Rubrivivax gelatinosus IL144: one gene and its partners. The protein of the gene in region 3 interacts with the protein of the main gene of each other region in a pairwise test. Links are inferred from orthologs where the notes say so. Each region holds a gene or a part of one and is shown on either strand. Other genes may lie near its edges.

Region 1 (6,788 bases), 2.4 Mb from region 3 along the record:
AGAAGTCGCGCAGCGCGCGGTCGTCCGGCGTGCGGTCTACGTCTACGAGGCGCCTATCCGCGCCTGGCACTGGATCAACGCGCTGGCGGTCTTCGTGCTGATGGCCACCGGCTACCTGATCGGCAAGCCGCTGCCCTCGGTCGGCGGCGAGGCCAGCGCAAGCTACGTGATGGGCTACATCCGCTTCGCGCACTTCGCCGCAGCCTACGTGTTCGCGGTCGGTTTCCTCGGCCGCCTGTACTGGGCCTTCGCCGGCAACCACCACTCGCACGAGCTGTTCACGCTGCCGCTGTTCAAGCGCGGCTACTGGCGCGGCGTGATGGGCATGGTGCGCTGGTACCTGTTCATCGACCCGCGCCCGGGCCAGTACGTCGGCCACAACCCGCTGGCGCGCCTGGGCATGGTCACCGGCTTCCTGGCGATCACGGTCTTCATGTTCGTCACCGGCTTCGCGCTCTACAGCGAAGGCCTGGGCCGCGGCTCCTGGGCCGACGTCATGTTCGGCTGGGTGATCCCGCTGTTCGGCCAGTCGCAGGACGTGCACACCTGGCACCGGCTGGGCATGTGGGGCATGGTGATCTTCGTGCTGATGCACGTCTACGCCGCGATCCGCGAAGACATCATGGGCCGCCAGAGCATGGTCAGCACGATGATCTCCGGCTTCCGCACCTTCAAAGACTGATGGCCCCCCCCCGAAGCGCCTTCGGCGCTCCCCCCCAGGGGGGCGACGCCAGCGGCCCGGCAGAGCCGGTTCCGCGGCGTCCGCTTGACGCATTAGCAGCCCGCTCGTTGTTGTCGCCCGCCGGCGTGCCGACGCGTGCGCCGGTGCATCCGGGGCGCTTCCTGCAGCGCCAGGTGCTGGGGCCGCTGGCGATGTCGCAGTCGCAGGCGGCACGGGTGCTCGGCGTCTCGCGCCGGCGCCTGCACGAGCTGGTGCAGGGCCAGCGTGCGATGTCTGCCGACACCGCGATCCGCTGCGCGCTCGCCTTCGGGCTGCCGGCCAGCCACTGGCTGGCGCTGCAGTCGCGCTACGACAGCTTCCACGCCTGGAAGCAGCTGCGCCGCGGCCAGGCCGCGCGCTGAACTCCCTTCGACGAGACGACGCCCCATGGATTCACTCATGCCTGAAAGCGCCTGCCACCCCTCGGGTGACAGCTCCGAGACCATCGTCGTGCTCGGCATCGGCAACGTGCTCTGGGCCGACGAAGGCTTCGGCGTGCGCTGCGTCGAGGCGCTGGACGCACGCTGGACCTTCGCCCCGCACGTCAGCCTGGTCGACGGCGGCACCCAGGGCCTGTACCTCGTGCACTACGTGCAGCAGGCGACACGGCTCCTGATCTTCGACGCCATCGACTACGGCCTCGAGCCCGGCACGCTGAAGCTGATCGAGAACGAGGACGTGCCGCGTTTCATGGGCGCCAAGAAGATGAGCCTGCACCAGACCGGCTTCCAGGAGGTGCTGTCGCTGGCGACGCTGACCGGCCGCTACCCGCAGTCGGTGCTGCTGATCGGCTGCCAGCCCGAGGAGCTGGAGGACTACGGCGGCAGCCTGCGCCCGCGCATCAAGCTGGCGCTCGAAGACGCGCTGGCGCTCGGCGTCGACACGCTGCGCCTGTGGGGCGCCGACCCGAAACCGCGGCTGGCGCCGCCCTCGGACGACGACGCCGTCAGCCAGGCGACGATCGCGCTGGCCGCCTACGAGGCCGGCCGCCCGTCCGAAGACGAGGCCTGCCGCGTCGGCGACGCGCGTTTCATGCCGGAGGCCGGCTGATGTGCCTCGGTGTGGCTATGCAGGTGCTGTCGGTGACGCCGGGCCGCGCGATCGTCGCCGGCCGCGGCCGCACGCAGCCGGTCGAGACCGCGCTGGTCGGCGAGGTCGCGCCCGGCGACTGGCTGCTCGTATTCCTGGACAGCGCGCGCGAGCGCATCGACGCCGCACGCGCCGCCGAGGTCGACGCGACGCTGGACCTGCTCGAACAGGCCCTGGGCGGCGGCCACGCCGACGCCGCCGCCGGCTTCGTGCTGCCGTCGGCGATGGACGCCGGCCAGCTCGCCGCCCTGACCGGCGGCGCTTCCCCCACCCCTCCCAGCGCCGACGGCGCCGACACCCGATGAGCCACTCCTCCCCTGCCGACGGCGCCGCGCCGCTCGTCGCCCGCCTCGTCGAGCGCCACGGCGCGACCTGGGTCGGTGCCGACTCGGTCGATGCCTTCCTCGCCGGCGACGGCGACCGCGTGCTGTTCTTCCACGGCGACCCGGTGCGTTTCCCCGAAGGCGTCGACGTCGCCGTCGTGCTGCCCGAGCTGCAAGCGGCCTTCCCCGGCCGCTTCACCGTCGGCGTCACGACGCGCGCCGACGAAGACCGCCTGGCGGCGCGTTTCGGCGCCCAGCGCTGGCCCTCGCTCGTCTTCCTGCGCGACGGCCGCTACGTGACGACGATCGCCGGCATGCTGGACTGGACCGACTTCGTCGCGCGCGTCGCCGCCGCGCTGGCGATGCCGACGAGCCGCGCGCCGATCGTGCTGGCCGCCGCCGACGCCGGCCCCGGTTGCCATTGAAAGCCGCTCGATGAACGCCCCGATCAGCCCCCGCCCCTTCCCGATCCCGCTCGTGGCCGCCGGCCCCGGCAGCCACGAGGACGACGGCCTGGACTACCTGGAGATGCCGCAGGGCATGGCCACCTACCAGGCGCCGCGCCTGCCCGAGCCCGAGCAGCTGGGCGGCCACGACGCCGCCGTCGCCGTGCTGCGCCAGGCGCTGGCCGCGGTGCAGGCCTGCACCCGCGGCGAGACGCCGGCGCCGGTGTCGCTGGCCGGCCTGTCGCCCGACGACCTGGCGCTGGTGCACCAGGTGCTCGGCGAAGGCGAGGTCAGCGCCCAGGTGCTGGGCGACGACGGCCGGCCGCAGGTGCAGGTGCAGGAATCGGTCTTCGCCGGCGTCTGGCGCGTCGTCGAGCTGCTGGCCGACGGCCAGGTCGCCGACACAATCGAATGCGGCCCGGTGCCCGCCGTGCTGCTGCGCGCGGCGCAGGAAGACGGCCACAGCCCGGCCGCCGAAGCGATGGCGCCGCCGCCGGGCGTGATGAACGCGCCGGCCATCCTCACCGAGCTCGCCGAACAGCGCCACCAGTGGCGCGCCGGGCAGCCGGCGCACGTCGTCAACCTGACGCTGCTGCCGCTGTCGCCCGAGGACATCGGCTTCATGGACCACCAGATCGGCACCGGCCGCGTCGTCGTGCTGTCGCGCGGCTACGGCAACTGTCGCATCACCGACACGCGGGTGCCCAACACCTGGCGCGTCGTCTACTACAACTCGCAGGACAAGGTGATCCTGAACTCGGTCGAGGTCTGTGCGATCCCCGAGGTCGTTTGCGCCGCGCCCGAAGACCTGGCCGACTCGGCCGAGCGCCTGGACGAGGTGCTGCAGTGGGTGGCGCAGGGATGAACACCGAGGCGCGTTTCGAGGGCAGCTACCTCGGCGACCGCAGCCGCCTGCCGGCCGGCGCGCGGCTGGAATGCAAGATCTGCTGGTGGGTCTACGACCCGGCCGAAGGCGACGCCACCTGGCAGATCCCGCCCGGCGTGCCCTTCGCCGAGCTGCCGGCGCACTGGCGCTGCCCGCAGTGCGACGGCGACGCCGAGCAGTTCATGGTGCTGGCCGACGACGGAGCGGCCGGGTGACACCGATGGCGCGTGTGCCCGCGCTCGAAGCCGCGTTCGGCGAGATCGCGGCGACACGCATGCGCGGCCTGCCCTTCCTGAACCCGCGGCTGGCGGTGCAGGCCGTCGGCTTCGCGCCGCACACGGGAGAGGACGGCGAAGCCGCCGTCGGCGTGCTGCTGACGCCCTGGTTCATGAACCTCGTGCGGCTGCCGGCCGGCGCGGCGCTGGCCGTCGGTGCCAAGGCCGATCGCGAGTTCGGCGGCCGGGTCTTCGAGTTCATCGGCGCGCATGAACCCCGCTGTGGCGGCTACGAAGCCTGCTCGCTGTTCTCGCCGGTCACGGAGTTCGCCGACCAGGCCGCGGCGGTGGCAACCGCACGCGAGCTGCTGACGCTGCTGCGGCCGGCCGCGGTGCCGCCCCCGCCGGCGCGCGAGCCGGTGCCGTCGCGGCGCGGTTTCCTCTTCGGGCGCGGCGCATGACGGTCGATCTCGCCGGCCACGTCGAGCTGCGCCCCGGGCGCCGGCCGGCGGTGGTCAGCACGCGCGCCGAACTCGCGCCGCGGCTCTTGAACGGCGTGGCGGTGCAGGAGGCGCCGCGCCGCGCCGCCGCGCTGTTCACGCTGTGCGCCCCGGCGCATGCGCTGGCCGCGCACGAGGCGATCGGCGCCGCCGGGGCTGGCGAGGCGCTGGCGCCGGCGACGGTCTCGCTGTTCGGCTCCACGGTACGCGAGCACCTGCTGCGCCTGTGCCACGACTGGCCGCGCCGCCACGCCCCCGCGGCCGCGCTGGACCTCGCCGCGCTGGCCGCCGCGGCGCCGCTGTGGGCGCCGGGCGACGACGCCGGCCGCGGCGCCTTGCTGGCCGGCTGGCTGCGGCGCTGGCTGGACCTGCCGGCCGGGTGGTTCACTCAGGGCGTCGACGCCGACGCGGTGGCCGACTGGTGCCGCAGCGCCGCTTCGCCGACGGCGCTGGCGCTGCGCACGATGCACGCGCGCGCCACCACGCTGGCGACGCCGGCCGTCGCGCCGCTGGCGCTGGCCGCGCTGCCCGAGATCGGCCGCCGCCTCGGCGACGAAGCCGGCTGGGCGCTGCGCCCGCGGCTGGACGCCGGCGTGCCCGACACGGGGCCCTGGTCGCGCGCCGCCGATGGCGCCGCGGCGCCGCGCCACGCCTGGGACCGCATCGCTTCGCGCCTGGTCGACCTCGTGCGCCTGGCCGCCGATCCCGCGCGCCTGGCGCACGGCGCCCTGTCGCCGGCGCCCGGCGTCGGCCTGGCCTGGGCCGAGACCGCACGCGGGCTGCTGGTGCACCGCGTGCGCGTCGAGCGCGACGCCGCCGGCTGGCGCGTCGCCGACTACCGCGTGCTTGCGCCGACCGAATGGAACTTCCACCCCGAGGGCGTGCTGGCGCGCACGCTGCAGGCACTGGCGCCCGATGACGCCGGTGGGGCCGAACTGCTGGCCGACGCCTTCGACCCCTGCGTGCCGGTACGCTGCCGGCCGATGAACGAGGAAACCGCCGATGCATGAGATGAGCCTGGCCGGCGGCATCGTGCGCATCGTCGAGGACTGCGCCGAACGCGAGGCTTTCGAACGTGTCACCGTGCTGCGCCTGTCGGCGCCGGCGCTGGCCGGAGTCGAGGTGCGTGCGCTGCGTTTCGCGCTCGAAGCGATGGCGCCGGGCACCAGGCTGGCCGGCGCACGCATCGAGATCGACGAGCCGCCCGGCCAGGCCTGGTGCCTGGACTGCGGCACCGGCGTCGAGATCGCCGCACGCGGCGACGCCTGCCCGCTGTGCGGCGGCTACAAGCTGCAAGTCACCGGAGGCACCGAGTTGAAGGTCGTGGACCTCATCGTGGCCTGAACCAACGAAGGAGAGACGGATGTGTGTCGTGTGTGGCTGCTCGGGCGAGCATCCTGAAGGCCGGACGGCCGCCGCCGCGCCGAACGGCGACCTGGACTTCGGCGCCAACGCCGCGCGTGTCTCGGTGCCGGGGCTGAGCGCCGAACGTGCGATCAAGCTGGAAGCCGACGTGCTCGGCGCCAACGACCGCGTCGCGGCGCAGAACCGCGCGCACTTCGTCGCCCACGGCGTCACGGCGCTGAACCTGGTGTCCAGCCCGGGCTCGGGCAAGACGACGCTGCTGTGCGCGACGATCGAGGCGCTGCGCCGCCGCGCGCCCGGCGTCGAGCTCGCGGTCATCGAAGGCGACCAGCAGACCTCGAACGACGCCGACCGCATCCGCGCCACCGGCGCGCCGGCGGTGCAGGTCAACACCGGCAAGGGCTGCCACCTCGACGCACCGATGGTCGCCGCGGCCTTCGAGCGACTGCCGCTGCACCACCATCACGACCATCACGAGCACGGTCACCACCATCACGACGACGATCACGGCCACGCCCACGCCGAGCGCCTGCTGTTCATCGAGAACGTCGGCAACCTCGTCTGCCCGGCGCTGTGGGACCTGGGCGAAGCGGCCAAGGTGGCGATCCTCTCGGTCACCGAAGGCGAGGACAAGCCGCTGAAGTACCCCGACATGTTCGCCGCCGCGCGGCTGATGGTGCTCAACAAGATCGACCTGCTGCCGCACCTTGACTTCGATGTGCAGCGCTGCATCGATTACGCGCGCCGCGTGAACCCGGCGATCGAGGTGCTGCAGGTCTCGGCGCGCAGCGGCGAAGGGCTGGACGCCTGGCTGTCCTGGCTGCTGCACCTGGCGCCGCAGCCGGCGCTGCCGGCCGCGGCCGACGGCGAGACGGCGCTGAAGGAACGCATCGCGGCGCTGGAAGCCCAGGTGCGCGCGCTGGGCGGGCAGCCGGGATGAGCTGCGTCCTGGCCACAGGGGCGTTCCTGAAGAACGTCGCCGGGCTCTCGGTCGACGGCCGCTTCACGGCCTCGGCGATGCACGGCGACCTGGGCACGCCCGAGGCCTGCGTGGCGCTCGAGAACTCGGTCAGTGCGCTGCTGGACGGCGTGCACGGCCGCATCGACGCCGTCGCGCACGACCTGCACCCCGACTTCCACAGCACGCGCCTCGCGCTGGCACTGGCCGCCGAACTGGGCGTGCCGGCGATCGGCGTGCAGCACCACGTCGCGCACGTCGCCGCGGTGATGGCCGAACACGGCC
Region 2 (9,836 bases), 400 kb from region 3 along the record:
GCCGCGCCCGCCCATCAGGCTGGTGCCGCCGATGACCACCGCGGCGATCACCTGCAGCTCGATGCCGGTGCCGGTGTTCGGGTCGGCGGCTTCCAGCCGTGCCGACTGCATCAGCCCCGCCAGCCCGGCCAGCAGCCCGGTCACGGCGAAGACGGCGATGCGCACCGGCCGCGGGTCGATGCCGGCCAGGCGCATGGCTTCCTCGTTGGTGCCGATGCCGATGATGTAGCGGCCGTAGGTGGTGCGCGTCAGCACGAGCTGGCCGACGACGACCAGCGCCAGCGCGATCAGGAACGCGACCGACATGCCGCCCCACACCGGCGCGGCCAGCGCGGCCATGGACTGGCCGACGTACTGGGTGCGCGAGTCGGTCACGAGGTAGGCGCCGCCACGCAGCGCTTCGAGCATGCCGAGCGAGACGATGAACGACGGCAGCCGCCAGGCCACCGACACGGCGCCCGTCACGGCCCCGCAGGCCAAGCCCACGCCCAGCCCGAGCAGCGAGGCCAGCCAGGGCGCGGTGCTCCAGTTCAGCATCGCGCTGGCGGCCACTGCCGCCGACAGCGCCATCACCGAGCCCACCGACAGGTCTATGCCGGCCAGGATCAGCACGAAGGTCATGCCGACGGCCATCACCGTCAGCGCCGGGATCTCGTTGACGATCGACAGCAGCGTGTCGCGGGTGAAGAAGTATTCGCTGAGGCTGGAGAACAGCAGCACCATGCCGACCAGCACCGCCGTCAGCGCCAGATAGGTGCCGGCCTGGCCGCGCAGGGCCGACCAGGCGCTGCCGGGCGTTGCGCGGGTGTCGGGGGCTGCGTTCATCGTCGTTCTGTCCTGCATGGGGAGGTGTTCAGTGGGCGGCCACGGGCGCGGGCTTGGAGGCCGCGGCGCCGCCGGTTTCGCTGAAGGCGGCTTCGAGCAGGCCCTGCTGGGTCCATTCGCCGCGCTTGAAGATCGCCACCAGGCGGCCGCCGCTCATGACGCCGATGCGGTCGCTCAGCGCCATCAGCTCGCGCAGGTCGCTGGAGACGACGAGCAGCGCCTTGCCGGCGGCGGCCATCGCGTCGAGCTGGGCGTACAGATCGGCGCGTGCGCCGACGTCGACGCCGCGTGTCGGCTCGTCGAGCAGCAGCGCCTTGCAGTCGCGGCGCAGCCAGCGCGCGAACACCACCTTCTGCTGGTTGCCGCCCGACAGCGTGCCCACCGGCTGCTCGGGCCCGGTGCAGCGCACACGCAGCGTGTCGACCCAGCGGCCGGCTTCGCTGCGTTCGGCGCGCTGGCGCAGCCAGCCCAGCCCGGCGGTGAAGGCGCGCAGGTCGCCCAGCGTGGTGTTCACGCGCACCGACTGCGGCAACAGCAGGCCTTGCGACTTGCGGTCCTCGGTGACGAGGCCCAGCCCGGCGGCGATCGCCTGCTGCGGCGAGCGCCAGCCGCAGCCTTCGTAGGCCACACGTTCGCCGTCGTACAGCGTCAGCCGGCCGCGGTCGGCGCGGTCGGCGCCGAACAGCAGGCGCAGCGCCTCGGTGCGCCCCGAGCCGACGAGCCCGGCCAGGCCCAGCACCTCGCCGGCGTGCAGCGTGAAGTCCAGGTCGCGCACGGCCTGCCCGCGGCCCAGCCCCTGGGCGCGCAGCACGGCGGCGCCGGCCGGGCGCGCCGGGCGTTCGGCGTGGTCGTCGACCTCGTGGCCGACCATGGCCTGCACGATGTCGGTTTCCGCCACGCCGCGCATCGGCCGCAGGCTGACCAGCGCACCGTCGCGCAGCACGGCCAGCGTGTCGGCGATGCGCAGCACCTCGTCGAGGCGGTGCGAGATGTAGATGACGGCCACGCCGCGGGCCTTCATCTGCTCGATCTCGCGGAACAGCTGCTCGATCTCGCGCGGCGTCAGCATCGCCGTCGGTTCGTCGAGGATCAGCACGCGCGTGCCGTCCTGCAGGTTGCGCGCGATCTCCACCATCTGCTGCTGGCCGATGCCCAGCGCGGCCACCGGCAGCATCGGGTCGATCTGCGTCAGACCGACGCGTGCCAGCTGCGCGCGCGCCTGCGCGGCCAGCGCGCCGCGGTCGACCCAGCTGGCGCGGTTGGGCAGGCGGTCGATCAGCAGGTTCTCGGCCACCGTCAGGGTGGGGATCAGGCCCAGCTCCTGCAGCACCATGCGCACGCCGGCGCGCTCGGCCTGCGTGCGGCTGCGCGGCGCATGCGCCACGCCGGCCAGAGACATGGCGCCGCCGCTGGGCTGCTCGAGCCCGCAGATGATCTTCGACAGCGTGCTCTTGCCGGCGCCGTTCTCGCCCGTCAGCGCCAGCACCTCGCCGGCGCGCAGCTCGAAGGACACGTCGGTCAGCACACGCGCCGCACCGAACGACTTGGCGATGCGGTCGACCCGCAGCACGACTTCGCTCACGTCGAAGGGACTCCGTTGAAACGTTGGCGGCCGGCGCGATGACGGGCGTCAGCCCATCCACCGCGCGGCCGGGGGGCGATTACTTGCTGCCCTTGGTCACCAGGACGACGTCGGTCTTGACCTGCGCCGGCATGTCGGCCTGCTTCTGCTTGGCCTGCAGCGCCTTGAGCGCGGTCTCGATGCCGAACACGGCCTGCTTGGCGCCGTACTGGTCGGCGGTGGCCAGCATGCGGCCGTCGGCCAGCATCGGCTTGACGGCCGAGATGTTGTCGTAGCCGACGACCAGCACCTTGCCCGTCTTGTTGGCCGCCTTCACGGCCGCCACCGCGCCGATCGCCATGCTGTCGTTGCCGGCGAGCAGGGCGCGCAGATCGGGGTGCTCGCGCAGCATGCCGGCGGCGACGGTGTTGCCCTTGTCGATCTCCCAGTCGGCCGACTGCACGCCGACGACGGTGATGCCGGCGGCCTTCATCGCGTCCTGGAAGCCCAGCGTGCGCTGCTGGGCGTTGAAGGTCGTCGAGACGCCTTCGAGGATGCCGACCTTGTCGCCGGCCTTCAGCGACTTGGCGAGGTAGTCACCGACCAGGCGTGCGCCGGCGCGGTTGTCGGGGCCGACGAACGGCACCTTGAACTGCTTGTCGGCCAGCGCGGCGGCGTCGAGCTGGTTGTCGATGTTGACGACCAGCACGCCCTTGTCGGCGGCGGCCTTGAGCGCGGGCACCAGCGCCTTGGAGTCGGCCGGCGCGATGACGATGGCGTCGACGCGCTGCGCCACCATCTGCTCGACCATCTTGATCTGCGCGGCGGTGTCGGTCTCGTTCTTGATGCCGTTGGCGATCAAGGTGTAGGTCTTGGCGTTGGCCTTCTGGTGCGCCTTGGCGCCGTCTTCCATCGTGCGGAAGAACTCGTTGGCGAGCGACTTCATCACCAGGCCGATCTTGGCCGGGGCGGGGTCGGCGGCGTAGGCCGGAAGGCTGACCAGGCCGCCGAGGGCCAAGGCGGCGGTGACGAGCGTCAAGCGACGAGTGGTGTCCATCCAAGATCTCCTTCAGAACGAGTTGTAGCCGGCGGCCGCCGACGATTTGCTGTGAAGCGGGCCTCTGACGACGCCGCTCGGCGACCTGGCGATGACTCCATCGGCGGTGCCGAAGCGTTGGGCTTGAGACCTGCTGGGCGAGATTTGGACACCGAAAAAACGTTTACGCAATCGTTTTTCTGAGCTCCGGATTCAGGGTTTTCCCTGGGGTGGGAGGGTGTATGGACCGGGGAGATGGGTAACACCCGTGCGAGGACATGGGTGACAAAGAGGACGTGGTCAGCCCACCGCGTCCAGCTCGATGGCATCGAGCTTGTGATGGCAAAAGTAGACATCGAAGGAGCCATCGCGATCAAGGCGAGGCCGCAAGGCGACGTGCTGACCGATCAACGCCTTGCCCACTCGCAGCTTGAGGCCCCGGATGCTGATGCGACCGCCGTCGCCGACGCGTCTGACGATGTCTTCGGGGCCGTACTCGACGTCAGGAAGCTTGCCGGGCATTGAGCGCATGCTGGCGCTGTAGCGACTGGCTGGCGTCTGCATACCCAGGGCTTCATGCGGGCGCTCGAAGTTGTAGACGTGACGCCAGGAGTTGAAGTGCTGCTGGACATCGGCCAGGTCGCGAAACTTGCGGCCCAGCAGCACTTCGGCGGCCAGCGTGCGGTGGAAGCGTTCGTCTTTGCCGTTGGTCTGCGGATGAGCGGGTCGACTGTGGCTCAGGCGCACTCCCAGGCGGATCAGCCACACGCCCAAGCCCGTGAGCGCACCCACGGTCGGTGCGCCCCAGGGCGGGCCGTTGTCGGCATTGATGCGCTCGGGCAGGCCATAGCGCCGAAAAGCATCTTGCAGGGCCTGCCGCACCGGTTCGCGTCGTTCACCGGCCAGAGCCTGCAGCACGAGGTTGAAGCGCGAGTGATCGTCCAGCACGGTCAGCGAATGGCAGCGCTGCGTGTCGGTGGCAAAGTGGCCCTTGAAGTCGATCTGCCACAGCGCATTGGGCGACTCGTGCTCGAAACGCTGCCACGCGGTTGCCGCTGCGCTCGCGCCGGGGCTGATCAAGCCGTGGCGCTTGAGCACCGAATTGACCGTACTCGCTGCGATGCACACGCCTGCGTCGCGAGCCAGTACATGGGCGATCTTGCGGCCACCCCACGCCGGGTGCTCGCTTCGAACGGCCAACACCTGGTCCTGCAGCTCCTGCGCTGTGCGAGATGGCGAATGGCATGGACGACGAGATCGGTCCTCCAAGTCCTCGCGGCTGAGCCACTTGTAGCCCGTCTTGCGGCTGATCCCGAACCGGCGAAACAGCTCACTGACGTTCGCATCCGCTTGGCGGGCCAGACCGACGAACTCCTGTCTTTGATCCTTCACGGTGACTGCGCTCCACGGCAACTTCGTTCTCCGCTGGCTAGGCAGGAAAAAGTGTCACCTATGTCCTCGCACACCTGTCACCTATGTCCCCGGTCCATACAGGAGGGTGGTGGGGGCGGTGGTGGGGTCGGCGCCGAGTGCTTGGGGCGTGGCGTTGAGCGGCGGCGGGCGCACTGTCGAGGGCAGCAAGTCGTAGTGCCAGTTGGGCGCTGATCACCTCTTGCGGGGAGTGCTTGCAGGCGAGCGCGAGGGGATGCGTGCGCTCGTTCCGATGACGATGCTGTTCGAGCCTGACGTCTCGCGCTTGTCTTGCCAGCCTTGGCTTCCGATCTGGACGTCTGCACGCCGGGGAGCAGACAGTCGCAAGTGCGCGGGGGAGACTGCTGTACGGCGGGAGGCGTGCGCCAGCAATGCAACACGGGACGACTGCTGACGGCCATGACCAGTCCGTTGCCGACGACAGGTTGCGGTCGGATTTATCGCCCCCACTGAAGAATAATGTGTTGTGGCCAATCAGTTAATATTCTGTCCCCGCGGGACTCGTTGGGCCCGTGTCGGAGCTGGCAAAACGGAGCGACAAGGCCGGCGGCCTGGTTGCTGCGCTGTCGCTTGTCGCGGTGTGAATCAACTTATTTCAGGGTGTCGGTATGCATCACATTCAGCGCAGAATCTACGGGCTAGTCGCTGCGTGGGTCGCGGTCGGTTTCATGCTGTCAGGATGTTTCGGTGGAGATGCCCTGTCGTATGCCGATCAGAGTAAATTGACCATCAGCACATCGTCTGCGGGACCCAGCCCGTTCATCCAGAACGTCGAGTTCACTGGGCTACAATTGGGGCGCATTGCCTTGATCAGTTTCACGATCCGGCCCCACTCCGGATCGGCATCGAAGCCGGTTAACGTCACGCAGTACAAGTCCCACCTCGTTAGCAAAGGCTATCTGTCCAGTGACGCGAAAAGCATGCAAGTTCCCGTGTTTGGTTTGTACGCTGGCGGCACCAACACGGTTGACTTCTCGGTCGAATTTGAGGATGGGTCCCGCCTTGCATTTACCAAGGAACTGACGACTGCGGCATATGTCGATCCCCTGGCGATCTACGACCGGCTGCAAGTACTGAAGACCCGAGCTGCAGGCGATCAGATTGGATTCGACTACTTCGCGCTGCAGTCCGGTAGCGGTACGCCCGCGATCTACGACACGGATGGGCAGCTTCGCTGGGTCGGTGTACCGCCAGTGGTCAATGCGGCTCACTCGGTTTTCAAAGCCGGTGGATTCGTCATCGGTGGCAGTGATGGTATTTCTAGCATGATGCTTACCCGACTGGAGCTCGACGGCACATCGACCAGTAAGCTCTTGGTGGCTCCGCCATATATCAACTTTCACCACAATCTAGATTTCGGAAAGTTCGGCTACCTCGCCGAATTCGATGCCCTTATCAATGGTGTGAACTATATTGAAACCAATCTGGCCGAAATCGCTGACGATGGCAGTGTCATAAGCAATTGGGATCTGGGAAAGATCATTGGTGACTTCATGACGCAGTACGGTGACGATGCGACGCAATTCGTTCGGCCTGGAGTCGACTGGTTCCATATGAACGCGGCGCTATACGATCCGCAGGACGACTCCGTCGTCGTGTCAAGCCGCGAGAACTTTCTGATCAAGTTGGGCTACAAGACTAAGGAGATCATCTGGATTTTCGGTGACCCGACCAAGTATTGGTACACCTTTCCGTCCCTGCGCAGCAAGGCCCTGGTCCTGACGGCGGGGGGGCTCTATCCTATTGGTCAGCACGGCATCAACATTTCCCCTGACAAGTATCTGCTGCTGTTCAACAATGGGCTACAGAGCGCGCAGCAGCCGGTCGGTGCGCCGGCGGGGGAATCGCGGAACTACAGTGCGGTCGTGTCGTACAAGATCGATAATGCGAACCGCACTGCCACTGAGAATTGGCGCTTCGACTACGACAAGTCCATTCTGTCCGACATCTGCTCGAATTCTCAACAGGTACTCGATGGCAGTGTTTTCGTCAACTACGCTTCAGCCAGCAACCGCACGAAAAGCAGGCTGGTCGGGCTGAATCCGCAGCACCAAGTCGTGTTTGATTTCGAGTTGCCGACGACACTGTGTCAGACGAGTTACCACGGTACGGTTGTACCGCTCGAAGCGCTGACACTGAGGTAGGTTAAGGCCTGCTGGCCAGGTGTTGAAGGGGCAGGAGCCAAAAGCAGTTGAGCGACCGCTTCAGCGTTGCGACGCAGGCCAAGCGGAAGTCTGCAACGGGTCGATAGCGGCAGGTGGCGCATCTGCGGGGCTAGCTGCCGCAGGTCGCTATCTTCGGCCGGACCAAGCCGCGCGACGTGCCGAAGTTCCGCTGGGTCAACTCCGTGCTCGGCAACCAAGCGAGCCCTCGACGGTGGTCACTTCAGCCTTAGGTGGCGCAAGTACGCCGACCCGCACCTCGCAGGTGTCAAGCGACATCGAGAACTGACCCCCCGGCGACATCCAGAAGTGACCCCCGGGTGGTGGTTCAGTTGGTTGTTGCGGGGTTCGCTCCGGCCTGGTTAACCAGGCCGGAGCGGCGCTTGGTCCGCAGCCGGTAGCTGTCGCCGCGGATGGTGAGGACGTGGCTGTGGTGCAGCAGCCGGTCGAGGATGGCGGTGGCGACGACGGCGTCGCCGAAGACGCCGCCCCACTCGGCCACCGAGCGGTTGCTGGTCACGAGCATCGAGCCGCGCTCGTAGCGGCGGCTTACGAGCTGGAAGAACAGGTGTGCGGCGTTGGCCTCGAACGGCAGGTAGCCGAGTTCGTCGACGACCAGCAGCTTGGGCTTGGCGAAGTGCACGAGCTTCTCCTCCAGCCGGCCTTCGACGTGCGCCCGCACCAGCTGCGTCACCAGGCTCGTCGCTGGCACGAAGAGCGTGCTGTAGCCGCGCACGATGGCCTCGCGCCCGAGAGCGACAGCCAGGTGCGTCTTGCCGACGCCGGGCGGCCCGAGCAGCAGCACGCTGTCGCCGTTGGCAACCCAGCGCGAGGTGGCCAGCTCGCGGATCTGCTTGGGGTCCACCGACGGCTGCGCGTCGTACTCGAAGCCCTCCAGCGTGCGCACGCAGGGGAACTTGGCGATGGACATGCCCATCTGGATGCGCCGCTCGTCCTTGCGGGCGACCTCGGCCGCGCACAGCATCGACAGCGCCTCGCGCAGGTTCAGCTCGGCCCGCGCGGCCTGGTCCAACAGCGTGTCGAGCTGGTCTCGGATGGCGGTGAGCTTGAGCCGCGTAAGCATGGGCTCGAGCGCGTCGAGTTCCTCGGTCTTCTTCGACGCGGCCATCACCAGCTTCCTCCGGCGACGGCCTCGTACTGATCGAGCGGGCGCTGCAACTCGCCAGGCACCGGGGCTATCGGCGGCGGCATCTTCGGTAGCCACGTCATCCCGGCCAACTGGCCGCCGACGATGCCCACCAGGTGGCTGCGCTCGATGACGCTGCAGCGCCGCAGCGCGCTCTGCGCGTGGCAGGCCACTTCCTGGCCGGCGTAGAGCACTCGCACCTGACGCTCGGCGACGACGACGGTGACCGTCTCGCCGATGAGCCGCCACGGCACGCTGTAGCGGTTGGTGTCCAGCTCGATACAGGCGTCGGTGTGCACGCGCCGCGTGACCTCGCGCACCTGCAGGAACGGCGCCTTGGACGGCAGCGGCCGCAACGCGGCGCGCTCGTGCCGCTCGAAGCGCTGCAGCGGCGGCTCGCCGGTGCTGCCGTGGATGCGCACGTCGGCGACTTCGCGCACCCAGCGCTCCAGGTGCGCCTGCAGTTCCTCGACGCTGGCGAAGCGGTGCCCGGCGATGGCGTTGCGCTTGACGTAGCCGACGCCACGCTCGTCCTTGCCCTTGGTCCGCGCGCGATACGGCGCGCAGGCCCGCGGCGTGAAGTCCCAGTAACGGCAGAACGCGTGGAAGCGGTCGTTGAAGCGCACCTCGCGCGTCTGCGCGTTGTGCTCGGTGACCAGCGGCTTGGCGTTGTCCAGCAGGACTTCGTGCGGCACGCCGCCGAAGCGCCGGAAGGCGCCTTCCAGGCCGTGCAGCCACGACGACTGGCGCTCATGCAGGAAGACGGCGACGTGACAGCGCCGGCTGTAGCCGAGCGTGGCGACGAACAGGTGGATGCGCAGCGGCTCGCCGTCCACGATGACTGACGTGCTGCCGAAGTCGATTTGCAGTTGCTGGCCGGGCGCGGTCTCGTAGCGCACTGTGGCCACGCTCTCGGCCCGCAACTCCCGACGCAGCGGCTCGACGGCACGCTGGACGGTGCGCAGGCTCACGCGGATGCCCAGCTCTCGCTGCAGGTCCTGGCGCACGACGTCGGCGTTGCCGCGGTGCTGCCGCAGCCGCTCGGCCAGCCACTGCCGGTGCGGCTCCAGGACGCTCTCGCGGTGCGTCGTGCGCATCGGCCGCCAGCCGCCTTGCCGCAGGTACTCGCGCACCGTGTTGCGGCTGCAGCCCAGTTCCCGGCTGATGCGCTTGGCTCCCCATCCCAGCGCCTGCAGCGCCAGCATCTTCTGCACCTCCTGTGGCGCCAGCATCGTGTCGCTCCCCGGGCCTCGTTGGACCGGCTGAGCTTGGAACACTTCCTCCATCGACCTCTCCTTCGTCAGCGAAGGGGGTCAGTTCTCAATGACGCCAGGGGGGCAGTTTTGCGTGTCGCCCAACAGCAGGCTTTGCCTACCGCTTCAATGGACACTCAGGCTGGCGTGGCATCGCTCTCTCGACCGATCGTCCACGGCACTGTCCTGCGCCGCTCCGCCGCTCCGCCGCATCCGGGCCGCTGAGGAGACGCGGGTTCGCGGGCCGCTTTCGGTACAGGCGGATACCGCCAGACGGCCTGCGCCTGTCTAGCTTTCCGGAAACGGAAAATTTGGCCGATCGGCAGTTAACCCATAAAGCGGCAGACGGCCACCTCATGGTTGGCGGTATATGGCCTTGTGACGTTAAGTGATTGCTGGCCTCGAAATCAAGCAAAAGATG
Region 3 (8,305 bases):
AAGAAGCCGGTGACGACGCGGGCTTCTCCGTCCTGGAAGTAACCGAGGATCAGCGTCTTCGTGAACTGGTCCAGGACGACGACGATGAAGGCGAGACCGAGCCAGAAGGGCAGGCGGTTGGACGAACGCGAAGACGTGGCCATGAAGTCGTGATGCGGGGGACCACCGCCGGTGGCCGGCGGGCGGGCCGCTACTGTATCGCGAGGCCGCGCACCGACCGCCCCGTGCCGCGTCAGGACTCGGTGAGTTGCTGCAGGCGCGTGGCGAGCGCGGCGACCCGTTCGTGCAGCGCGCGTGCGGCGCCGGCCAGCGGTTCGGCGCCGGTGGCGACGCGCGCCGCGTGTTCGAGTTCGCGCGCCTGCGCCTGCAGCCCCTGGGCGCCGATCGCGCCGCAGGCGCCGTGCAGCGAATGCGCGGCGCTGGTCCAGGCCGCCAGACGCTCGTCGCCGCCCTCGGCCACCAGCGCCGGCATGCCGCCGGCGTAGACGTCGGCGAAGCGCCGCATCAGCCGCTGCAGCACGTTGGGCCGCCCGCCGACCAGGCGCAAGGCGGCCTCGACGTCGATCTCGCCCAGCGTCTCCAGCCGTTCGGCGAAGCTGCCGCCCGCCGAGGGCGGCGTCGCGGCGGGCGACGCGGCCGCGGTGGCCGCCGGCAGCCAGCGCAGCAGCGTCGCGTACAGCGCCTCCGGGTCGACCGGCTTGGCGACGTGGTCGTTCATGCCCGCGGCCAGGCAGGCGGCGCGGTCTTCGCCGAAGGCGTTGGCGGTCATCGCCAGGATGGGTGCCGCGAAGCCGGCGCGGCGCAGCTCGCGCGTGGCTTCCAGGCCGTCCATCTCCGGCATCTGCATGTCCATCAGCACCGCGGCGTAGTCGCGCGCCAGCGCCAGCCGCAGGGCCTCGCGGCCGTTGGCGGCCAGGTCGACGTCCAGGCCCACCGCACGCAGCAGTTCGAGCGCGACCTCCTGGTTGATCGGGTTGTCTTCGGCCAGCAGCAGCGGCCGCGTGCTGCCGCGGGCGCGCAGCGCCTTCTCGGCCTGGCCGGCGCTGTGCGTCAGCCGCGGCGGCTCGCCGCCGGCCGCCTTCAGCACGCGCTGCACGGCGTCGTGCAGCGCCGACACGCCGATCGGCTTGACCAGCACCGAAGCGAAACGCGCGGCCTTGGCCTCGCTGCGCATGGTCTCGTCGTCGAACGCGGTGACGAGCAGCGCCGGCGCTTCGGCGGCCGCCGGCAGTTCGCGCAGGCGCTTGAGCGTGCCGATGCCGTCGAGCTCGCCCATGCGCCAGTCCAGCAGCAGCAGGTCGTAGCGCCGGCCGTGCGCGCCGGCGGCGCGGGCATGCTCGATCGCGTCCTCGCCCGAGTCGGCGGCGTCGACGCGCACGCCCATCTGGCGCAGCCGGTCGGCCAGCGCCTCGCGCGCTTCGGGCAGGTCGTCGGCCAGCAGCGCCTGCAGCCCGGACAGGCGCGGCAGGCTGGGCGCCGGCGCGCTGTCCAGCGCCAGCCAGGCGCTGAACCAGAAGCGGCTGCCGACGCCGGGAGTGCTGTCGGCGCCGGTCTCGCCGCCCATCATCGTCGCCATGTGGCGCGTCAGCGCCAGGCCCAGGCCGGTGCCGCCGTGGCGCCGGCTGGTCGAGCTGTCGACCTGCTCGAAGGCCTGGAACAGCGCGCCCAGGCGTTCCGGCGGGATGCCGATGCCGGTGTCGGTGACCGTGAAGCGCACCAGCACGCGCGCTTCGTTCTGTTCGACGCGCCGCGCCTGCAGCCGGATCCAGCCGTGCTCGGTGAACTTCACCGCGTTGGACAGCAGGTTCAGCAGCGACTGCAGCAGCCGTGTCGGGTCGCCGATCAGGCGGTCGGGCACGTCCTCGGTGTCGAGCACCAGCTCCAGCCCCTTGCGCTGGGCGTCGGTGGCCACGGTCTGGAAGGCGCGGCCGAGCAGCGCCTCCAGCGAGAACGGGATCGCCTCCAGCTCCAGCCGCCCGGCCTCGATCTTGGACAGGTCGAGCACGTCGTTGAGGATCTGCAGCAGGTGCTGGGCCTGGTTGCGGATCTTCTCCAGCCGCTGGCGCTCGGTGTCGTGGCGTGCGTCGCGCAGCATCAGGTGCGCCAGGCCGATGATGGCGTTCATCGGCGTGCGGATCTCGTGGCTGATGTTGGCCAGGAAGGCGCTCTTGGAGCGGCTGGCGGCCTCGGCGCGGTCGCGCGAGACGACGAGTTCCTCGTTGAGCCGCTGCAGCGCGCCCTCGGCGCGTTTCTGCGCCGAGATGTCGATGGCCATCACGTAGAAGCCGTTGACGCCGCCGTCGCCGCGCCGGTCGGGCACGTAGTGCACCAGCAGGTCCTTGGGCTCGCCGCGGCGCGGCAGGCTGCGCTCGTAGCGCTGCAGCTCGCCGTCGAGCGCGGACTGGACCAGCGCGTACTGCTGGCTGACGAACTCCGGGCCCAGCAGCTCGGCCATCGTCCGGCCGAGGATCTGTTCCTGCGTCAGCTCGAACCATTCGCAATAGCCGCGGTTGGCGAAGCGGCAGCGCATGTCGCGGTCCCAGTAGGCGACCAGGCCCGGCAGGCTGTCGGCGATCATGCGCGCCGAGCGTTCGGCCTCGGCCAGGCCGGCGATCGCGCGCTTGAGCTCCTCGGTGCGGTCCTCGACGAGCTGCTGCAGGTGAAGGCGGTGGCGGCGCAGCTCCTCGGTGGTCTCGCGGCGCTCGGTGACGTCGTCCCAGGACGCGACGATGGCCAGCAGGCGGCCGTCGTGCGGGTCGCGCACCGGCTCGGCGTTGACGCGGAACCAGCGCAGCTGGCCGTCGGGCCCATGCACGCGCAGCTCGGCGTCGCGCCGGTCGCTGCGCGCCAGCACGACGTCGGTGAGCTGCTCCAGCGCCTGCGGCGACTCGCGTCCGTGCTCGTCGACCGGCATCCAGCCGGTGTCGGCCAGGTGGCGGCCGCGCAGCCAGTCCACCGGGCGCTGCAGCAGGCGTTCGGCGGCCGGGTTGGCGTCGACGATGGTGCCGTCGGGCGTGCGCACGACGATGCCTTCGTTGAGCACCTCGAAGACCGAGCGGAAGCGCGCCTCGCTCTCGCGCAGCGCCTGCTCGCCGCGGCGCACCTTGGTCAGGTCGCTGGCCACGCCGACCAGGCCGACGATGCGGCCGTCGGCGTCGCGCAGCGGCGCCTTGGTCACCGACAGATAGCGCTGCCCGGCCCGCGTCGGCATCGTCTGCTCGAAGCTCATCGGAGCGCCGTGTTCGAGCGTGCGCAGGTCGTCGGCGACGTAGTTCGCGGCCACCTCGGCCGGGAAGATGTCGGCGTCGCGGCGCCCGATCAGCTCGTCGCGGCTCTTGCCGGCACGTTCGCAGGCGACGCGGTTGACGAACAGGTATCGGCCTTCGAGGTCCTTGGCGAAGATCGCCTCGCCGGCGTTGTCGGCCACGGCGTCGAGCAGCTGCAGCGCGCGCATGCGCTCGCGCTCCTCGGCGCGCTCGCGTTCGGCGCGCGTCAGCGCGTCGCGGTTGGACAGGCTGCGCGCCGTGGCATAGAGCGCGAGCAGCGTCACCGCCAGCACCGAGACGCCGGCCAGCGTCACCTGCCGCGCCGGGGCGTCGATCGCCTGCTGCTCGATCTGCAGCGACAGCCACCAGTCGCCGCTGGCCAGCGGCAGCACCATCGCGGTGACGGCCTCGCCGCGGAAGTCGCTGCCGCGCAGCGCCGCCCGGGACGCGAGCTCGCCGCGTGCGACCTGGCCGACCAGGAAACGGGGTTCGGCGACCGGCACGGCATCGGGCAGTTCGCCTTCGAGCTCGGGCGTGAACTCGAGCAGCGGCACCATCACGTCGCCCTGGCGTTGCCACAGCACCGACATCGCGCCCGGCCGCGGCAGCGGCCAGCCGCGCAGGCGCGGCAGGAGCGCCTGGCGCGGGTCCTGCCGCAGCACGACGACGGCGCGCGCCGGCGTGCCGGTCAGCTTCAGCGCGAAGACCACGTCCAGTTGCAGCACGGCCGGGTTCTGGCCGTTGCGGTAGATCGGGGTCTGCTGGGCGTGGCCGGTCTCGATCGCGCGCCGCACGGCTTCCTGCAGCGCCGCAGCCGGCTCTTCGGTCGGCGTCGCCGTCACCAGGGCGCGGCCCTCGGCATCGAGCAGCAAGGCGTTGACGCTGCGCGTGTTGTCGCGCAACTGCTGCAGCCGCCGCTCCAGTTCCTGCTGCCCGGCGGCGCCGGGCCCGGCCTCGGCGGCGCGGAAGAACTGGGCCAGCGACGGGCTGGGTTCGAGCAGCCGGGCCAGGCCCAGGCGCTCGTCGATCCAGTTGTCGACCTGGGTCGCCCTCAGCTCGGCGACGGCACGCAACTCGGCGGCCGCGCGTTCGCGCCCGCTCTGGAACTCGCGCACGACGAGCACGGTGGTGATCGCCGCCAGCACGACGAACACGGCGGCTGCACGCCAGCCGATCGCACTGGCGCCCGTGGGCTTCGAGACACCGGTGGTCCGGCTGCTGCTTCTGTCGGCCATTCGACGCCGCCTCCCTTCCGCGCTGAGGCGCACGGCGGCGTCGCATTTCTAGCACATGGCCGGCGAACCGGCACGGGAGGTCCCCCGAGGCGGACGCCTCGGGGACAGGGCGTCGTCAGGCGACGCGCCGGGCTTCGCCTTCGCCGTACAGGTTGCTCGTGCAGCGGCCGCACAGCCCCGGGTGCGCCGGGTCGTGGCCGACGTCGTCGCGCCAGTGCCAGCAGCGCTCGCACTTGGTGTCGCTCGACGGCGTCACCGTCACCTGCAGCTCGTCGGCGGCGGCCAGCACCGCCTTGGAGGTGATCAGCACGAAACGCAGGTCGTCGCCTAGCGATTTCAGCAATTCCAGCTGGTCGGCGGGCGCACCGATCGTCACGTTGGCCTGCAGCGACGAGCCCACCGCGCCGGTCGTGCGCACGGCCTCGATCTCCTTGTTGACGCGTTCGCGCACGGCGCGGATGCGCGCCCACTTCGCCAGCAGCTCGGCGTCCGGCGTGGGGAAGTCGAGATAGGTCTCGGTGAAGATCGACGGCGTCGTGCCGACCAGCTTCCAGGCCTCCTCGGCGGTGAAGCTGAGGAAGGGCGCCATCCAGCGCAGCATCGCCTGGGTGATCGTCACCAGCGCGGTCTGGGCGCTGCGGCGGGCCAGCGACTTCGGCGCCGTCGTGTACAGCCGGTCCTTCAGCGCGTCGAGGTAGAAGGCGCCCAGGTCCTCGCTGCAGAAGACTTGCAGCTTGGCGACCACCGGGTGGAACTCGTAGACCTCGTAGTGCGCCAGGATCTCGGCCTGCAGCTCGGCGGTGCGGGCGAGTGCCCAGCGGTCGATCTCCAGCAGCTCGTCAGGCGCCACGGCGTCGGTCTTCGTGTCGAAGTCCGAGGTGTTGGCGAGCAGGAAACGCAGCGTGTTGCGGATGCGGCGGTAGGCGTCGACGACACGCGCCAGGATCTTGTCGTCGCCGGCGATGTCGCCCGAGTAGTCCGAGGCCGCGACCCAGAGACGGATGATCTCGGCGCCCAGGGTCGAGCTGACCTTCTGCGGCTCGATGCCGTTGCCCAGGCTCTTGCTCATCTTGCGGCCCTGGCTGTCGACGGTGAAACCGTGCGTCAGCAGGCCGCGGTAGGGCGCGCGGCCGTACAGCGCGCAGGCCAGCAGCAGCGAGCTGTGGAACCAGCCGCGGTGCTGGTCGTGGCCTTCGAGGTAGAGGTCGGCCTCGGGCCCTTGCTTGTGGAAGCCCTCGGGATGCTGGCCGCGCAGCACGTGCCAGAAGGTCGAGCCCGAGTCGAACCAGACCTCCAGGATGTCGCTGCTCTTGGTGTAGAGCGCGGCGTCCTCGGCGCCGAGGATCTGCTCGGCGGTCGTGCGGCTCCAGGCCTCGATGCCGCCGGCTTCGACGATGTCGGCGGCCTGGTCGAGGATCTCCATCGTGCGCGGGTGCAGGTCGCCCGTTTCCTTGTGCAGGAAGAAGGGCAGCGGCACGCCCCAGCTGCGCTGGCGGCTGATGCACCAGTCGGGGCGGTTGGCGATCATGTCGCGCAGCCGCGCCTGGCCGTTCTCGGGGTAGAAGCTCGTCGCCTCGATCGCGTCCAGCGCCATCCGGCGCAGCGACTGCGGCGCCTTGTCCGTCGTGAAGACGCCAACGCCTTCGTCCATGCGGATGAACCACTGCGCCGCGGCGCGGTAGATCACCGGGCTCTTGTGGCGCCAGCAGTGCGGGTAGCTGTGGGTGATGGTCTCGGTGGCGAGCAGCCGGCCGGCGGCCTTGAGCGTGTCGAGGATGACCGGCACCGCCTTCCAGATGTTCTGGCCGCCGAAGAGCGGGAAGTCGGCGGCGTAGCAGCCGTTGCCCTGCACCGGGTTCAGGATCTGGTCGGTCTTCATCCCGTGCGCGACGCAGGAGTTGAAGTCGTCCAGGCCGTAGGCCGGGCTGCTGTGCACGATGCCGGTGCCGTCGTCGGCGGTGGCGTAGTCGGCGAGATACACCGGGCTCAGGCGGTCGTAGCCCGGGTCGGTGTCGGCCAGCGGGTGGCGGAAGTTCAGGCCGCCGAGCTTTTCGCCCTTGGTCGTCGCCAGCACCGTGCCTTGCAGGCCGTAGCGCGCCAGGCACTTCTCGACCAGGCTCTCGGCCAGCACCAGCAGGCCGCGTTCGGTGTCGACGAGCGCGTAGTCCAGCGCCGGGTTCAGGTTCAGCGCCTGGTTGGCGGGGATGGTCCAGGCGGTCGTCGTCCAGATGACGACGAAGGCCGGCTTGGCGAGCGACGGCAGGCCGAACGCGGCGGCCAGCTTGTCGGGCTCGGCCGCCGGGAAGGCGACGTCCAGCGTCTGGCTCTTCTTGTCGGCGTACTCGATCTCGAACTCGGCCAGCGAGCTGCCGCAGTCGAAGCACCAGTAGACGGGCTTCAGGCCGCGGTAGACGAAGCCGCGTTCGATGACACGCTTGAAGGCGCGGATCTCGCCGGCCTCGTTGGCCGGGTCCATCGTCGCGTAGCGGTGCTCCCAGTCGCCGAGCACGCCCAGGCGCTTGAAGTCGGCCATCTGCAGCGCGATCTGCTCGGTGGCATAAGCGCGGCTCCTGGCCTGCATGTCGTCGCGGCTCAGGTGGCGGCCGTGCTTCTTCTCGATCGCGTTCTCGATCGGCAGGCCGTGGCAGTCCCAGCCGGGCACGTACTGGGCGTCGAAGCCCTTGAGCTGGCGCGCCTTGACGATCATGTCCTTCAGGACCTTGTTGACCGCGTGGCCCATGTGGATGGCGCCGTTGGCGTAGGGCGGGCCGTCGTGCAGCACGAACAGCGGCTTGCCGCAGCGTGCGTCGCGCAGGCGCTTGTAGAGGCCTTCGTCCTGCCAGCTCTTGATCCACGCCGGCTCGCGCTTGGCGAGGTCGCCGCGCATCGGGAACGGGGTGTCGGGCAGGTTCAGCGTCGCGCGGTAGTCGGGCGCGGCGGCGTTCGTGGAGTCGTTCATCTCGGTCGGCACCGTGGGGCGGTGCGTGGGCAATCGGCGGGGCGCGCGCGCGAGGGCACGCGAAGGCGGGACGGTCAGGCGTGCGGGCGCACGCTGCGCGTAATTCGGTCGCGCGTCGTCTGCCGCCGCGTGGCCGCCTGCCACGACGACGGATCGAGCCGGACGATGGACAATCGCATGAGGCGATTCTACCGAGGCGACGCAGAATGCCTTGTCACCGTCCGACCGCCCTCGCGCTGACGGCCCTGGCCGCGGCGTCCGCCATGGCCGAAGAGGCTTCGGCCCCGGCCGACCCGGCGCCCGCGCCAGCCGCTGCCGCGCCGCCCGAGCCGCCGGAACCGTCCCGGCGCTGGGACGCCGCCGTCGGCCTGATCGCCTCCTGGGGCACGTCGCCGCACGGCGACGGCAAACCCGACCTGCGCCTGCAACCCGGCTACGTGCTGCGCTGGGGGCGTGTGAGCCTCAGCAACGCCGGCGCCTTCGCCACCCGGCGCAGCGACAACGTGCAGCGAGGCCTGGGCCTGGACCTGCAGCGTGGCGAGCGCCTGCGCACGACGCTGTCGCTGCGCTACGACGGCGGCCGCGACGACGACGAACCGGCGCTGCGCGGCCTGGGCAAGGTGCGCAACACCGTGCGTGCGCGCCTGGGCGCGAGCTGGCGGCTGGACGACGGCTGGCGGCTGTCGGGCGGCATCAGCCCCGACCTGCTCGGCCGCGGCGGCGGCGTCTTCGCAGATGTCGGCGTCGGCCGCGAGCGCCGGCTGGCGCCGGCCACCGTCTGGAACTGGGGCCTGCGGCTGAGCGCGGCCGACAGCCGTTACCTGCGCAGCTACTACGGCGTCGAC

What was found.
Region 1: the proteins of ileS (region 3) and RGE_RS17460 interact in binary tests that used the Escherichia coli proteins (3 or more experiments, as listed by UniProt). The link is inferred for Rubrivivax gelatinosus IL144 from one-to-one orthologs.
Region 2: the proteins of ileS (region 3) and RGE_RS08720 interact in binary tests that used the Escherichia coli proteins (3 or more experiments, as listed by UniProt). The link is inferred for Rubrivivax gelatinosus IL144 from one-to-one orthologs.

What each region holds. Positions count from the first base shown.
Region 1 is NC_017075.1:3,821,957-3,828,744, forward strand. The notes cover bases 1-2,945. They hold RGE_RS17460 (HyaD/HybD family hydrogenase maturation endopeptidase), read left to right. Parts: upstream 1-1,120; coding sequence 1,121-1,771; downstream 1,772-2,945. Other genes in these bases: cybH (Ni/Fe-hydrogenase, b-type cytochrome subunit), read left to right, coding at 1-682; RGE_RS23775 (HigA family addiction module antitoxin), read left to right, coding at 790-1,083; RGE_RS17465 (HypC/HybG/HupF family hydrogenase formation chaperone), read left to right, coding at 1,771-2,115; RGE_RS17470 (thioredoxin domain-containing protein), read left to right, coding at 2,112-2,558; RGE_RS17475 (hydrogenase expression/formation protein), read left to right, coding at 2,569-2,945. Outside these bases: more of RGE_RS17475, read left to right, coding at 2,946-3,444; RGE_RS17480 (rubredoxin), read left to right, coding at 3,441-3,680; [NiFe]-hydrogenase assembly chaperone HybE, read left to right, coding at 3,686-4,141; RGE_RS17490 (putative hydrogenase expression/formation protein), read left to right, coding at 4,138-5,190; RGE_RS17495 (hydrogenase maturation nickel metallochaperone HypA/HybF), read left to right, coding at 5,183-5,524; hydrogenase nickel incorporation protein HypB, read left to right, coding at 5,544-6,485; RGE_RS17505 (Kae1-like domain-containing protein), read left to right, coding at 6,482-6,788.
Region 2 is NC_017075.1:1,839,220-1,849,055, forward strand. Bases 1,466-4,224 are described here. They hold RGE_RS08720 (sugar ABC transporter substrate-binding protein), read right to left. Parts: upstream 3,444-4,224; coding sequence 2,487-3,443; downstream 1,466-2,486. Other genes in these bases: RGE_RS08715 (sugar ABC transporter ATP-binding protein), read right to left, coding at 1,466-2,407; RGE_RS08725 (IS481 family transposase), read right to left, coding at 3,723-4,224. In the rest of the region: RGE_RS08710 (ABC transporter permease), read right to left, coding at 1-825; more of RGE_RS08715, read right to left, coding at 854-1,465; more of RGE_RS08725, read right to left, coding at 4,225-4,835; RGE_RS23580 (aryl-sulfate sulfotransferase), read left to right, coding at 5,462-6,997; IS21-like element helper ATPase IstB, read right to left, coding at 7,344-8,144; istA (IS21 family transposase), read right to left, coding at 8,144-9,394. UniProt on the Escherichia coli protein: Part of the ABC transporter complex RbsABC involved in ribose import. Binds ribose. Also serves as the primary chemoreceptor for chemotaxis.
Region 3 is NC_017075.1:1,435,640-1,443,944, forward strand. Bases 4,417-7,852 are described here. They hold ileS (isoleucine--tRNA ligase), read right to left. Parts: upstream 7,461-7,852; coding sequence 4,617-7,460; downstream 4,417-4,616. Other genes in these bases: RGE_RS06875 (PAS domain-containing protein), read right to left, coding at 4,417-4,501; RGE_RS06885 (MipA/OmpV family protein), read left to right, coding at 7,724-7,852. In the rest of the region: lspA (signal peptidase II), read right to left, coding at 1-143; more of RGE_RS06875, read right to left, coding at 233-4,416; more of RGE_RS06885, read left to right, coding at 7,853-8,305. UniProt on the Escherichia coli protein: Catalyzes the attachment of isoleucine to tRNA(Ile). As IleRS can inadvertently accommodate and process structurally similar amino acids such as valine, to avoid such errors it has two additional distinct tRNA(Ile)-dependent editing activities.